DNA from 3 places in the Paenibacillus ottowii genome. Region 3 is predicted to be linked to each of the others. Evidence: predicted binding sites of a transcription regulator. Region 3 holds the regulator's gene; each other region holds the start of a gene.
The links. Region 3 encodes Rex, which represses fermentation and respiration genes when NADH is low (regulators of the CRP and FNR family bind a similar motif). Its sites were predicted from a motif close to TTGTGAAATATTTCACAA; they were not measured.

Region 1 (5,346 bases), 1.7 Mb from region 3:
GCGTAGCGCCAGTCCGGCGACAAGAATGATAACAACCAGTATGACATACATCAAGATGGATTTGAAATTTATCTGGGGCTTCACGGGAGCATGGTCTGGTTGTTGAGTCTCCTCGCCTTCTTCCGGGCGATCCATGAAATTCATCAATGCTTCAATCAGCAAAATAGCACCTGCAGCGATAATGATAAGGGTGGAGAGGTTAATTTTTTCAAAAGGTTGGATATCCCCGCCTGTAAAGGTGATAAACCAACCGATAATCGCCTGTGTCAAGAAAAACATGGACAAGGCAATCCATGCAATAAGCGTATAATTTTTTGCTTTATTCATTGCTTCCTCCTGCTTTATGATCGTATTCCGGGCTGATAAAATCGCCATTTTGTAACAAAGACAGTATACGTGAGGAAACGCCGGATGGCAAAAGGCTTTATCCTTTATGTATATTACCGCTGCATTCTCCTCAAACTGGATAAAGGGTGAGCACATGGAGCAACCTGATTATAAAACGTTGAGAGGATGTGGCATCATGGAACTGGAGAAACAGGCAGATTATTCAGTCCAAAAACGACTGACAGGTGCTACGAACGGGAACAATGGGGGAGCCTTGCCTGCAATCGTGAGTCACCGGAACGTTCAAGGGGCATCTCCAACGTACCGTATATTGGACGATGCTGAGATGGCTGAGGATACAGAGTTTGCAGGTGAACTAGGTGAACAAAGCTTCCGCAGTCTGTGGCATGAGGATCAGAATAGCGGCGCCTCTTGTAAACTGGAGTGGGAGGGACGAATCGAAACCCACCAAATGTTCAGGCACAGCTACGAGTAGCAAGCCGTCTACTTTAATGCAGCGGATACAATCTAATAAGCGAGTAGTATGGCGTTCTCCGGCATCGCATCGGGGAGCGCCATTTGTTTACTTCTGTATCCGTATGAACTGACAGGTTGACAAGGACGCAGGGCGATGATAGACTGACTTTACAATAAAACTTATTAAACTTATCGGAATTAAAGTGAATGAAAATTCTGGATGGATATTCCACGTTACTATATGAGTTTGAACAATTAAATGCTGAAGTGAAGTTTGAAACAGGGGGGATCAGGATGGAACGGCAAATTGGAATTCGTTATGAAAATGAAGAACTGGCCGCAACAATTCATTATCCAAACCGTACGAATGAGGGAGAGCGTCAGAGACGAGTTCCGCTTGTTGTCATTTGCCACGGTTTTGTGGGCAATCGTATCGGAGTAGATCGATTATTCGTCAAGACGGCGCGTGAATTGGCCGAAGGGGGATATTTTGTACTGCGCTTTGACTTTGCTGGTTGTGGAGAAAGCACGGGTGAATATGGCAAGCAGGGTCTAGATTCTATGATCAATCAGACACGCACCGTATTGGATTACGCCGTGAATTGCGCGGACATTGACCCGACTAAGGTAACGCTGATCGGTCACAGTTTGGGGGGCGCGGTTGCCCTTCTCACAGCTGTTCGGGATAAAAGAGTACAAAACCTGGTCCTTTGGTCAGCCGTTGGCTATCCGTTCAACGATATTGTCAAAATAACGGAGCGAAGCGTGTATGATGAGTCTGTTAAAACCGGTCATGCAGACTATTTGGGATATAAGTTCACACCTGCTTATTTTGAGTCGTTAGCCCAATTCCAACCGTTCCAAGAGGCCGTTAAATTTAACGGTGATGTGCTTGTTATTCATGGCACTTCGGATGATATCATTCCTGTGGATTATGCATTTCTGTTTCAAAAGGTATTCTGGATGCGTCCAGAGGGACGCTGTGATAAGGAGATTATTTTCCAGGGAGATCACACGTTTTCATCGGGTAAAGAGCGGCAACAGCTAATTGACCGCACACTGGAATGGCTGGATGAACAGGAACATATTCAACGGGATTGGCAGCACTGGATGATCTGATTTCATGGTGTAACGGATTGGATTGGAAATTGCGCCTCCGCCGGAGTAAAATAAAAGAGTAACACTATACTGGCGTGTGGAGGTTGGCAGCGATGACATTACCCTCAATTTTTGTTGCGCATGGTTCACCGACACTGGCTGTAGAAAATAACGCATATACCAGCTTTCTTGCAAAGCTGGGCGCGAGCCTGCCCCGACCCAAAGGAATTGTTATTTTTTCCGCGCATTGGGATAGCCCCGATCAAAGTATTGGCGCGGATGATCAGCATGCAGCGTTGCACGATTTCTACGGCTTTCCCGAAGAAATGTACACTCTTGATTACCCTGCACCAGGCGATCCAAAGCTGTATGAGGAGATAGGGCATCTGTTCAGTCAGCATAACCTGTTCCACCAGCCGGTTCGGAACCGGGGACTGGATCATGGAGCATGGGTGGTTTTGCGGCATATATATCCTGATGCGGACATACCGGTCGTACCCTTGTCTATTGATTCACGGCGCGATCCTCAGGAGCAATACGAGATTGGGCGTATGCTAGCGCCACTGCGTGAACAAGGGATCTTGATTCTAGGTAGTGGAGGTTTGGTTCACAACTTGCGGACACTCAAGCAGACGAGTGAGCCAGCCGATTGGGCGGTTCAATATGATGACTGGATCGCACAGCAGCTTCAAGACTGGAATTTGCGTCACCTATTCCAATATGACAAGAAGGCTCCATATGCCAAGCAGGCGGTTCCTTCGTATGGAATAGAGCATTTTTCTCCTTTGTTTTACGTGATGGGGGCTGCGGATCATGATCGCTCTGCGCGTAAGCTTTTTCAGTCGTATGTCCTTGGCTCATTAAGTCTCAATTGTTGGGCTTTTGGTCAAGAAAGTGGTCTGTAAATGTAGAAAAGAACTTCCGAAACCACATGGTGTGTGGGGTTGGAAGTTTTTTTGCTGTATGCTTCTTGATTAATTAGCAGGCACGTTCTTTTTTAGCCAGGTGGATACTTGCGTAGTACGCTTATCTTCATTTTGATTCAGTAATGTCATAAATGCCTGCCGTAGATCCCAATCCCATTGTCTGGACTGTAAAAGTTACTGCTGCGAGCATGAGATAGGACTTGGTGATTTTTCCTATATTATAACCCTCTATTACGTTCTGTGATGTAACTGTAGTGTATAGGGTAAATGTATCGGTAGCATTCCATGTCGTATCCAACTTGTAAACGTTTAGGGGGGAAATGAATCCGAAAAAGGAGTCCCCAAGTCAGGATGGACTTGAGGGCTCCTTTGTTACTTCAAACAGAGGAGGAGCAGGAGGGGCATACATTAAGAGAAGCAGCATAGCTGCACAAAAAAACAACCATTAGCCGGAGGATAACGGTTGTTTTTTTGGATAGTTAAGCTATTTTTCGAGTGGGGTCTGCAAAGGTATCCTTATTTTTACCAAACAGTCCACGCAGGAAGGGCAGTACCCAACGGTCAAAGCCGATTCTACCGGCATTTGCACCAGCAACGATAAGGAAGATTTCAACCAGCAGGTAGATTGCATTGGTGCTTACAGTACCCGAGAACAGGAACGAGAAGTTCATGACCATAGCCATCAAAGTAGCCAGTGTAGTCAAGGTACCAAGCAGCAGGCCAACGCCGACCAAGAACTCACCCAGTGGAATCAGGACATTGAACAAACCAACATTCGGCAGGGCAAAGGCTTCAAGGAACGATCCCCACCAGCCTTGTACAGCGGGATGTTCCCCACCTGTTTTGGCAATAGCCCCCGAGATAAATCCGCCTGCATCGAATCCGCCAGTCAGCTTCTCAAGTCCGTGGGTCATCCATTCATAACCTAGGTAAACCCGTACTACAGTTAGCAACCACATTGCAACCTTGTTCTCACGTAACCAGTTGTTAAACATTCAAACCACTCCTCTTTCTTAATCTATAATGATGGGTTGTATTTCAGTTTGTTTGGGATGATCATCTTTGCTACACCTTTATTGTATTAGGTTCAGTTACAGTTATTTGTGATAAAAATCACAAAGTATGAATATTTTTTAAATTTTAATGTCTTCAGATAAGTATTCTATAGAGAGGTCATGCTTCAATCAAGACAAAAACAGGAAGAAAAGCTTATAATGAGAAAAATAAACGAAGTGGAGGGATGAACGTGTCCGGGCCCATTTCCCAACGAAAGTATTGGTTGCGTGTGATGGCCTCAGCTCTGTTATGCATGACAATGGTGTCTTGTTCTGCTATGTCTAGTAAGGGGGAGTCTGAATCCGTTCCCCAACCGACCCAGCAAGAAACAGAGAAGAAGGCGCTTGAACAGCCTAAGGAGCCTGCTGTTCCGGCATTTACAGCTCCACTTACGGGGCTTCCGGTGGAGAAGCCAGTTGTAGAGCGGCCGCTGGCTATTATGATCAACAATGCTCCAGCTGCGCGTCCGCAGGCAGGGCTGAGTCAGGCAGATATGGTATATGAAGTTCTTGCAGAAGGCGGAATTACCCGTTTGGTAGCTTTTTTCCAAAGCCATGGTGGTGATGTGAAGATTGGTCCGGTCCGGAGCATTCGGCCGTATTTGATTGAACTGGGCGAAACCTATGGTGCGTTGCCGATACATGCGGGGGGAAGTACAGATGCCTATGCGATTTTACAGCAACAGCGGAAGGAACATCTGGATGAGATTTCAAATGGAGGGGCTTACTTTTGGCGAAGCAAAGATCGTCGACCTCCACATAATTTATACACAGATGTAAACAGGCTCCGCAAAGGAAGTGAAAGCAAAGGGTATACCAGACAGACGGAAGTTCCAGCATATCCTTATCTTAAAACCGGCGAAACTCCAGTTATGGTGGACGAGAGTGCTGCATCTGTGCATATCCGATTTTTGCTGAAAAGCTATCGCGTATCTTATACCTACGATCCAGTGCATCAACGATATAAGCGTTTTGTGAACGAAAAGTCACATTTAGATCAAAATAATAACCAACAGCTCTCAGCGGCCAATGTTATTGTGATGAGCACGAGGCATCGAACGCTGGATGATGTAGGCAGACTAAGTGTTGAACTGGATGGTAGTGGAGAAGCGATGGTGTTTCAACAAGGAAAGCTAATCCGTGCTGAGTGGCAGCATACATCTGGCAATGCGATACGTTTTATGAAAAATGGGGTTGAAATCCCGTTAACACCGGGTACATCCTATATACATGTGGTACCTGCAGATACTCCACTAGCGGAACATGTAACGTTTGAAGCGAATTAGAAAACGTAATACACCTTTTTAGGGAAAAAATGTCGGATAATGACTCTCCATGTCGGGCATTGTATACGTATATCTTGAAATTTGCTTTTACAAACATTACAAAAACATTGATGAGTGTGATAAGATAGCAAAGGTTGTCTATTGCAGTCGAAATAGGTTGCGGATATTTTCGTAAAG
Region 2 (5,346 bases), 160 kb from region 3:
GCCCTAAGACAATAGTTCTCTTTACAGCTCATTGGGAGACACGAGTGTTAACGATCAGTTCAATGGATGGTGAGTACGAAGCAATTTATGACTTTGGAGGCTTTCCGCCCGAACTGTACGAAGTGAAATATCCAGCACATGGTTCTGTTGAACTAGTTGACAAACTAAAAAAAGTTATAAGAGCAAAAAGGAATCGATATACAAACGGATCGGGGGAGGGGCTGAATTATGGCTCGTGGACATTGTTGTATCGTATGTATTCTAAAGCAGACATTCCGATAGTTCTGATTTCCGTAATTCCATACCTTCGACCTAAGCACAGTTTGCCTTGGTGAAGTGCAGTTTGGATTGGGGGAACAATATATTCTGGTCATTGGCAGTAGCGTGATTGTTCATAATCTGCGTTTTGTTAAATGTGGAGTGGCAATCCTGCAAATAAAGCTAAGGTTATCCGTAGAAGCTATGAACTGGGGAATTTAAGTTATCTATGCTTGCAGTTTTTAAGGAGTGTGGGACAGAAGAAGTTCTCCTAAAAGTGGGGGAGTGGAATTAATTTAGGGAGTGTTATAAGCTAATAAAGGCTTATAACACTCCCTTTTACTAAAAAAATAATTTTATTATATCCGGCAAATCTCACGTGGGCATAATTCACAGTGGCAGACGCCTTGCAGCATTTCCAAATCCTTAACAACGATCATGCCATTATCGTACTCTACTGCATTTTTCTTACGCAGATCACTGAGCATCCGATTTACGCTTTCCCGAGTAGCACCAATCATATTAGATAAGTCAGTATGAGTAATCTTTTTATGAATTAGGATATAGTCGCCGTGAGGCTCACCATAGGTATTGCATAGTCGGATGAGTGTTGAGCATAGAGCGCCAGGCTTACCGTACATCATCAAATCGCGGAACTTGGTCTGAGTAATGCGGTGATGAGAACCCATCCATTTCATAAAGTCAATCGCAAAATCACAATGCTGACAAATAAGCAGCTCCAAATCGGTATGATCGATTACGCCAATATCACTATCCTCCAGTACCTCAGCAGAAAAGGAATGCTTGGTACCGAAAAATGGATCGGCTTGGCCCACAAGATCGCCGCTTTGATACATATATAGAATAAGTTCCTTGCCTTCATCCGTTGTTTTGGTTACCTTTACGCGTCCGCGCTTAATATAAAACAGCTTATCCGCTGTATCTCCTTCCCAGAACAAATGCGAGCTTTCTGGCATAACTCGATCTTTCATCATCACTTGCAACCGGTTGAAGCTGGCCTCCGAGAAGCAACAGGTGTTGCCGCGGGCTTCCATTACATTTGTAGGGTTTCTCATCGTCCATTTCCCCTTTGTATCCTATGTTTTTTATCTGCAACTTGATCAATTCAAATTCATTATATACCTGTGCAATGAGTTTTTGGGGCAAGAAGAGGGGGTAAAAGTGGCAGAATTCCAAACTTTGTGATTTAATTCACGTCATAAAATAAAATTTTAAATAGATTGTGAAAAAAATCACAAAATATCTTAGAAAGCTGTGTTACGATCAGTGCGTGAACAAGAGATAGTACACGAGATAACAGGAGGATGAGGGAAATGGCTGTTAAAAACGAGGTTATCCAAAAAGAGCAAAGCGCAGAGCAGTATATTCAAACGCTGATTGACCGGGCGAACCGGGCACAGCAAGCTTTCATGAGTATGAATCAGGAACAGATTGACGAAATCGTACAAGCTATGGCACTCGCAGGGATGGATAAACATATGCATCTGGCGAAGCTGGCTGTTGAAGAAACAGGACGTGGTGTGTACGAGGACAAAATCACCAAAAACATGTTTGCAACAGAATATATCTATCACAGCATCAAAAATGAGAAGACTGTTGGTGTCATTGAAGATAATGATTTCGATAGCTTCCAAAAGATTGCAGAGCCAGTCGGCATCATTATGGGGATCACTCCAGTGACAAACCCGACTTCAACTACAATGTTCAAAGCGTTAATTGCCATTAAAACACGTAACCCAATCATTTTCGGCTTCCATCCATCTGCTCAATCGTGTAGTGCTGAAGCAGCCCGTATCCTGCTTGAAGCAGCTGTTAAACATGGTGCTCCAGCTGATTGCATCCAATGGATTGAAGCACCTTCGATGGATAAAACAAATGTACTGATGAACCACCCTGATGTAGCATTGATTTTGGCAACTGGTGGATCAGGCATGGTTAAGGCAGCATATAGTTGTGGTAAACCTGCATTAGGCGTAGGTCCTGGTAACGTACCTTGCTTTATTGAAAAAACAGCCGATATCAAGCAAGCTGTGAACGATCTTATCCTTTCCAAATCTTTTGATAACGGTATGATCTGTGCTTCGGAGCAAGCTGTAATTATCGAAGAGCCAATCTTCGAGCAAGTGAAAAAATTGATGATTGCTAATGGTTGCTACTTTGTAAATAAAGAAGAAGCAGCTAAGCTCACTCAAGGAGCTATGAATGTAGAAAAATGTGCAGTGAACCCGGCCATCGTCGGACAATCTGCTGTAAAAATTGCTGAAATGAGCGGCATTACAGTCCCAGCAGGAACAAAGATTTTGGTCGCTGAAATTGAAGGGGTAGGAACCAAATACCCATTGTCTGCGGAAAAATTGAGTCCAGTATTGGCTTGCTACAAAGTAAAAAATGCAGAGCAAGGTATCCAACGTGCTGCTGAAGTCGTAGAATTCGGCGGTATGGGTCACTCGTCAGCTATCCATTCGCAAGATGAGGACGTTATTGCTCGGTTCGCAAACCGTTTGCAAACAGGACGTATCATTGTAAATGCACCTTCCACACATGGTGCAATCGGTGATATTTACAACACCAACCTTCCTTCGTTGACACTTGGTTGCGGCTCGTACGGTCGTAACTCGACTTCGTCGAACGTATCGGCAGTTAACTTGATTAATGTGAAAAGGGTGGCGAAACGGACGGTGAATATGCAATGGTTCAAAGTACCTTCCAAAATCTATTTTGAGAAAAATTCGACACAATATCTTGCTAAAATGCCTGATATCACACGTGTAGCCATTATTACTGACCCTATGATGGTGAAACTCGGATATGTGGATCGCGTTATTCATTATTTGCATCAGCGTCAAACACCAGTAGCGATTGAAGTGTTCTCTGAAGTTGAACCAGATCCATCGACAGTTACCGTAGAACGCGGTACTGAAATGATGAGACGCTTCCAACCGGATTGCATCATCGCACTGGGTGGCGGTTCGCCAATGGATGCAGCTAAAGGCATGTGGCTGTTCTATGAATATCCAGATACTGATTTCAATAACTTGAAACAAAAATTCATGGATATCCGTAAACGGATTTACAAGTACCCACGTCTGGGACAAAAAGCACAATTTGTAGCTATCCCTACAACCTCGGGTACAGGTTCGGAAGTTACATCGTTTGCAGTAATTACAGACAAAAACCTGGGTAACACCAAATACCCACTGGCTGACTATGAGTTGACTCCTGATGTGGCAATTATTGACCCTGAATTTGTATATTCGCTGCCTAAAACAGCTGTAGCGGATACTGGTATGGACGTTCTGACACATGCGATCGAGGCTTACGTGTCTGTAATGGCTAATGATTACACAGACGGTCTGGCAATTAAAGCGATTCAGCTCGTATTCCAATACTTGGAGCAATCGGCTCTGATCGGCGACAAGTTGGCTCGCGAAAAAATGCACAATGCTTCTACACTTGCAGGTATGGCGTTTGCTAATGCATTCTTGGGTATTAACCACAGTCTTGCACATAAATGGGGCGGACAATACCATACGGCTCACGGTCGCACGAATGCTATCTTGCTGCCGCACGTTATTCGCTACAATGCGAAAAAACCGACAAAATTTGCTTCGTTCCCTAAATATTCGCACTTTGTTGCAGATGAGCGTTATGCAGAAATTGCACGCATACTTGGACTGCCTGCACGTACCACTGAAGAAGGGGTTAACAGCCTGATCGATGCGATTCGTAAGTTGAACAAAACACTCGGTATCGAGGAATCGTTCCAACAACTTGGTTTCGATCCGAAAGATTTTGAATCACGTGTAGATTATCTGGCTGACCGTGCTTTTGAGGATCAATGTACAACTGCGAATCCAAAGCTGCCGCTGGTTACTGAATTGGCTGATGTATACCGCAACGCCTTCTACGGACGCTTCGACCAATAATATAATAGGTAAGAAGAGGCTTGTAACAGAGCATTTTCCCGTACAAAACCGATGCAGGCTCTCTATATAGAGAGCCTGTTGGTTTGGGAAGGGAGGTGAACGGCTAGGCTATAGATATAAGCGTGAAGCTAGGGAAAATAAAGTGATAAAAATCACTCATAATGTGATTTTTATCACATACTACACTCTATCATTATTCTACAATAAGAGTGTAAGAAAGGTCCCGACACTGAGCGTAAGGCATCGGTGAAAAGGCCGGGCTCAAGAAATAGTTTTAACGTGAAAAAAATCACAAGTCCGGAAGACCAAACAATTTGGAGGGATTTACATGTCGGTGATTGAGAGAGAATTACAAGAGCAACAATCTGGCTGGAGAGGTTTTAAAAAAGGAAAATGGACTAGAGAAGTTAACGTCAACGATTTTATTGAAACCAATATCTCACCTTATGTTGGCAATGAAGAATTTTTGGTTGGCCCTACTGCCAACACAACTGCACTGTGGGAAATTGTATCTGACCTTACTAAAAAAGAGTTGGCAAACGGCGGTGTGCTTGATGTAGACGTAAATACGCCATCCACCATTATTTCACATAAACCAGGCTACTTGGACAAGGACAAAGAACAAATTGTCGGTGTACAAACAGATGCTCCATTCAAACGTTCCTTGCAACCGTTCGGTGGAATCCGGATGATGATCGATGCTTGCAAAGCCTATGGTTTTGAAGTGCCACAAAGCATTGTAGACATTTTCACTCATATTCGTAAAACGCACAACCAAGGTGTATTTGACGCTTATACAGATGAAATGAGAGCGGCTCGTAGAGCTGGTATCATTACTGGTCTGCCAGATGCATACGGCCGTGGTCGTATCATCGGTGACTATCGTCGCGTAGCTCTGTATGGTGCAGACTTCTTGATCCAAGATAAAAAACTTCAATTGAAGAGCCTTGAAGTTGATTCCATGGAAGAAGACGTAATTCGTCTGCGTGAGGAAATTTCCGAACAAATTCGTGCTTTGAATGAATTGAAACAAATGGCTGCTGACCATGGTTTCGATATCTCCAAACCAGCTAACAATGCAAAAGAAGCTTTCCAATGGGTATATTTCGGATATCTGGCAGCGATTAAAGAACAAAATGGT
Region 3 (5,346 bases):
ATAGCTTCAGACCACCATTGATTCAGTGATGAATTGGAATGATCTGCGATATCCAGGTTAATCGAGCGGCTGCCAATGATGGACTGCCCTTTTTGCTTAACCACATCGACCAACCCGGCCACATCCGCCTGCGGTTTGAGATCAAGTTTCAAGACGACCTGATCCTGTTTAATATCTATTTGAGCGCTTTTCACGCCTGGATATTGAGTTACCAGTTTTTCCAGAGGACTTTGCATTGTAACCTGACGATAAATGAACCATCCCCCAAATAACAACAAGGCTGCCAAAACGGCCGCCACAACAATAGGAACTGCACGTAACTTCAAACAACATCCTCCTCTCAAAATGTAAAACCCACGAAGAAACGGGACGAATGTCAACAAACAACCAAATTGCATGATCTTAAAGCGATCAGCAACTTATTTATCTATCATATTTGTCTATCACTTATAAAATATAGTATATCATAACGTGAATCTAATATCGAAGGCAATGTGTGGAGGAGTTGTGAGAAGGCAAAATCATTGGTTATGGGTGGAAGCCGATGTCTTAGCAGAAAAGTTAGCTAGGTATGGATGCTTCGCTGGCTTAAAGCCCAGCTTTGTAACGCAGCAAGAAAAAGACGTAAATACGAATCACATCGTATTTACGTCTTTTTCTTCATTTCAATCATTCCAAGCTATATAGTCTGAGTATAAAAGTTACCTTCGCGCAGCGCGGTGTCTGTTCCCTCCTACCTCAACACTTCCAAACCACCATTCTCCATTCTTAACATCACGCTAGTAATTCGGCAAAGTATACTTTATCCCTGTCGATCCCCCATCAGAGAAGCGATAGAAGGTATAGTTATGATGGCTTCCATCATCATAAAACAGTTGCCATACATATTCGCCATTGAACACACTCGGTTGGAGCCTCACAATTTTCACATTAGGAAGTTGCTGCTGGATAATCGCCGTCATTTTTTGTTCGTCGACTCCGTTTTTCAACAGCTCAGTATGAACACCTTTTGGATCTGTAGCAGGGATGTTAGGTTGCCCCTCCATTTTTTGAAAGGGAACCCACACCATTATATCTTCATTCTGTGCGTTTTTTCCTTCAACTACCCAATATATCTGATCCCATACAGACTTCCATGTCTGAGTCGTGCTAACCAGACCACCCACTTGCTTGGCCTTAATGATAGCGGCATTTTTCTCAGCCACCTGGTCTTGAGTAACGTAGGAATAATACCAGAAAATGCTGACCAGGATCAGTATTACGGCCAAAATGGCGACCGCTATCCATTTTTTCTTATTTTTCAAACCTGTGCTTCCTCTCTAAGGGGATGTGACACCTGAATTAGCGCGACAGCAGCCCTTCAAAGGCGGCTTGTGCCTCATGTTTGATACGTTCCTCGTCCATCGTCAGGCATTCGCCATTTTTCACAACCTGACGGCCGTCTACCCATACATGAGCCACGTCTTTGGCACTTGCAGAGTATACGGCATGGGAAATAAGATCTGTACGCGGCAAGAAATGAGCCTGATTCAGATCTAACGCGATAAAGTCAGCCTTGTTGCCTGCTGCCAGCGCTCCTACCTCTTTTAAACCAATCGACTTTGCGCCATATTCTGTTGCCAGAAGCAGTGCTTCATTGGCAGGAACTGCCGTAGGGTCGCCAGATACTCCCTTGTGAATCAGTGCTGCCAGACGCATTTCCTCGAACATATCCAGGTTATTATTGCTGGCAGGACCATCTGTTCCAAGAGAAACGGTCACTCCTGCACGCAGCAGTTCAGGCACTCTTGCTACGCCGCTTGCCAGCTTCAAGTTGCTGCCTGGATTATGGGAGACCGCCACACCTCGTTCTGCTAATAAGGCAATTTCTTCGTCGTTCAAGTGAACGCCGTGGGCAACCAAGGCAGGACGAGAGAAAAAGCCAAGCTTATCTAAATGTGCAACTGGACGCAAACCGTAATCACGAACGTTTTGCTCAACTTCGGCGATCGTCTCGGACATGTGCGTATGCAATGGTAAATCGAGATCATGTGCAGCTTGAACGAATTTCTCGATAAACGCAGGCGGACATGTGTACGGGGCATGCGGCGACATCATGGTTGTGATACGACCGTCTGCTTTACCATGCCAGTTGCGCGCAAAAGTTACGGCCTCAGCCAGCTTGATCCGCTGTTCTTCTTCTGAGCATAGCCCAATTGCTCCACGCATCAGACTTGCACGAATGCCAGACTCTTCAGCTACACGAGCCACCTCATCCATATGGTCGTACATATCCAGGAAAGTCGTGGTTCCACCTTTCAGCATTTCTAACACTGACAAAGATGTTCCCCAGTACACATCTGTAGATGTAAACTTGGCCTCCATAGGCCACATTTTTTCCTGCAGCCACACTTGAAGGGCCAGGTCATCTCCATACCCTCGCAGCAGAGACATCGCCGCATGACCATGAGTATTCACCAGTCCAGGTAAGAACAATAGCCCCTTACCGTCGATTGTTTCCGTCTCTTCCTCACCAGCAGGCAAAGTCTCGCCAATGTAAGTAATGCGGCTATCCTCCACAATCATAAAACCATGGATTACCCCCGCTTCGGCTCCATTTACGGCAAAAGACCCGTTTTTAATTACCCATTTATTCACTGTCATATTGTGCTTCTTCCTTTCCATCCTCCAAATAATACGCGAGGCTAAGCAAATCAGTTGTAAAGTCTGTGGCATGTATCCGAATGTTAGCTGGTGCCTTGAGAATGATAGGGGCAAAGTTCAAAATCGCTCCAATTCCACTCTCAATGAGCCTGTCAGCTACCTGCTGTGCCTCAAAATCAGGCACAGTAATAATCCCGATTCGAATATTTTTTTCCTTCACAGTTGCTTCCAGTTCATCCATCGACTGAACGACTAAGGTATTGATTTTGGTCCCAACCTTATCTGGAAACGAATCAAACACCGCCACAATCTTCATATTGTCTTTTAAATAAGCGTTATAGTTCGAAAGGGCTTGACCCAGATTACCCGCTCCGACCAACACTACATTAATTTGCTGGTCGATTTTCAGGATATGGCGTATTTTCTCAATTAGATAAGAAACATCATAACCGATACCCTTCCGGCCAAAATCGCCAAAATAGGCCAGATCTTTACGGATTTGGGCCGGATTCAAATCCAGCCTCTGCCCCAGCTCTTGAGAAGAGACCGTAGCCACTTCCCGTTTGTGCAGTGCATTCAGATAACGTAAATATACGGGTAATCTCCGTACGACAGCCTCTGAAATTTTATCTGATTTCATACTTGCTCCCCCTAATTGTAACGGACTTTAGGTGTCCGTCCGTTGTGCCTCTGTCTCCGGGGCGGATTGGAGCCATTCCGCAATGCGTGGCACCATTTGCTCAGATGGCATATGCTCCATTTTTGGTCCCGGCAACGAGTACAAAAAGTGCTTTCCGTAATAGGATTCGATCACACGTGTATCGTAGACAATGACGACTCCGTGGTCGCTCGCTGTACGTACCAACCGACCAAATCCCTGTTTGAAACGGATCACTGCCTGTGGTACAGACAGCTTCATGAATGGATTCTTCTTCTGCTGCTGGAGCAACTCGCTTTTTGCCTCCAGTAACGGGTGATTGGGCGGTTGAAACGGCAAGCGAACGATGGCCAGGCAAGTGAGTGCCTTCCCTGGAATATCGACGCCTTCCCAGAAGCTGCTGGTACCCAGCAGTACGGAAGCTTTGGCTTCCTGAAACCGGCGGGTTAGCTTGCTGCGGCTTCCACTGTCCACACCTTGTCCTAACACGGTGATATCACTGGATGCCAGCGCTTCTTTGAGCGGCTCATACACTTGCCGGAGCATCCGATAGGAAGTAAACAGAACAAGCATTCTCCCCCGCGTTGCCTGAGCAGTCGCCCCTAGAGAGCTAACGAGCATCTCTACAAAGTGTGCATCCCCTACACTGCCCTTCACACTCGGAAAATCCCGCGGAATGACCAGCAACACCTGATCCCTGTAATTAAAAGGGGATGGGAGCTGAGAAGTCATTAATCGTCCTTGATCCGCAGCCTCCTGCAAGCCGAGTTGCTCGGTCATGTACTGAAACGACTTATCTACCGATAAAGTAGCAGATGTCAGAATAATACTTCTTTTTTTGTCAAAAAACATTTCTTTCAACTGACGGCTCACATCGACGGGCACCGCATAAAATTGCAATGACTTACTACGGAATTGCCCACTCGCTTCAAGCCAGTATACGGTTGTTTCATCATCGAGTCGTATAAAGAAACGTAAATTTTCCTTAATTCCCGCCAAATCCTTAAACAGACCCGTGATATCTGTAATGAGACTATCTGCCGCATAATCGTCATGTTCTTCCTTGACATCCAGCATCAGCTTGTCGCCCTTGCGCAAAATTTCGCTCATCGTTACATAAAGCTGATTTTCCAATGCTGCCGCCTGATCCCACTTTGCGGGCTTGGCCGATGGTTTGAGACGTGAAGAAAACTGCCCTGTTTCTCCCGGCGTTGCATCAGTACGTTCCGGCAACATGCCAAACAGCTTATCGCTTAACAGGTCCCAAGTTTCCTTAACCTCTAAAACGAGTGGATACAGCTGGTCAATGGTTGAGGCCCACTCTGTTGACTTCTCATGCCCCGATTTTGCCAACTGCTGACGTAGCGAAGGCAATTGTCCATTTTTACTGTCCTTGAACAATCGAGTCAGCGTGTGCACGAGTGTGAAATATTTCATATGCATGCCCAGGTGCTTGCCAGCTACTTCCTCTAAATGATGAGCTTCATCAATGACCAGATGTTCGTAGCTTGGCAGCAGTTGGTGACTAGCTTTGACGTCGGTGAACAACTTGGAGTGATTCGTAATAACTACATCCGCTGTTCCTGCTTCATGACGTGCACGATGATAGTAGCATTTACGGAACCATGGGCAAGAACGACCAAGACAGGACTCGGAATCACTGGCCACCGTTTCCCAAAAATCCCCTCCACGGTTGCTCAGGTTTAGTTCCTCATCATCACCGGTTTCTGTCAGCGTCAGCCAGACGATCATTTGAGCTGCTGTAATTAAGTCTTCCTTTGGTGTCGCGAAGTCTCTTCTGTTTATTTTATGTTCAAACTTGCGCAGACACAAATAATGTCCCCGACCCTTAAAAATGGCAGCCCGGAACGGGAACGGAATCACTTTTGTCAGCATCGGAATATCACGCTCTCGCAATTGCTCCTGCAGATTAATGGTATGCGTGCTTACTGTTACCCTCTGCCCATATTTTACACTATGATATAGTGACGGAAGCAAATAACCTAGGGACTTCCCCGTTCCTGTCCCCGCCTCAATCAACAAAT

Region 1: a site for Rex is predicted at 3,930-3,947, ahead of ACQQ6X_RS12590 (DoxX family membrane protein). Genes of this name have one in related genera too.
Region 2: a site for Rex is predicted at 1,500-1,517, ahead of adhE (bifunctional acetaldehyde-CoA/alcohol dehydrogenase). Genes of this name have one in related genera too.

Annotation. Positions count from the first base shown of each region.
Region 1 is NZ_CP191577.1:2,689,644-2,694,989, reverse strand. It holds gene ACQQ6X_RS12610 (DUF1129 domain-containing protein) at 1-327, opposite strand, end outside; gene ACQQ6X_RS12605 (hypothetical protein) at 524-823, shown strand; gene ACQQ6X_RS12600 (alpha/beta hydrolase) at 1,099-1,923, shown strand; gene ACQQ6X_RS12595 (dioxygenase family protein) at 2,016-2,807, shown strand; gene ACQQ6X_RS12590 (DoxX family membrane protein) at 3,308-3,823, opposite strand; gene ACQQ6X_RS12585 (DUF3048 domain-containing protein) at 4,075-5,169, shown strand.
Region 2 is NZ_CP191577.1:1,151,275-1,156,620, reverse strand. It holds partial or broken gene ACQQ6X_RS05455 (dioxygenase family protein) at 1-402, shown strand, start outside; gene ACQQ6X_RS05450 (Crp/Fnr family transcriptional regulator) at 618-1,334, opposite strand; gene adhE (bifunctional acetaldehyde-CoA/alcohol dehydrogenase) at 1,593-4,205, shown strand; gene pflB (formate C-acetyltransferase) at 4,534-5,346, shown strand, end outside.
Region 3 is NZ_CP191577.1:991,041-996,386, forward strand. It holds gene ACQQ6X_RS04590 (hypothetical protein) at 1-326, opposite strand, end outside; gene ACQQ6X_RS04595 (DUF5590 domain-containing protein) at 780-1,304, opposite strand; gene ACQQ6X_RS04600 (amidohydrolase) at 1,342-2,643, opposite strand; gene ACQQ6X_RS04605 (redox-sensing transcriptional repressor Rex) at 2,630-3,283, opposite strand; gene dinG (ATP-dependent DNA helicase DinG) at 3,311-5,346, opposite strand, start outside.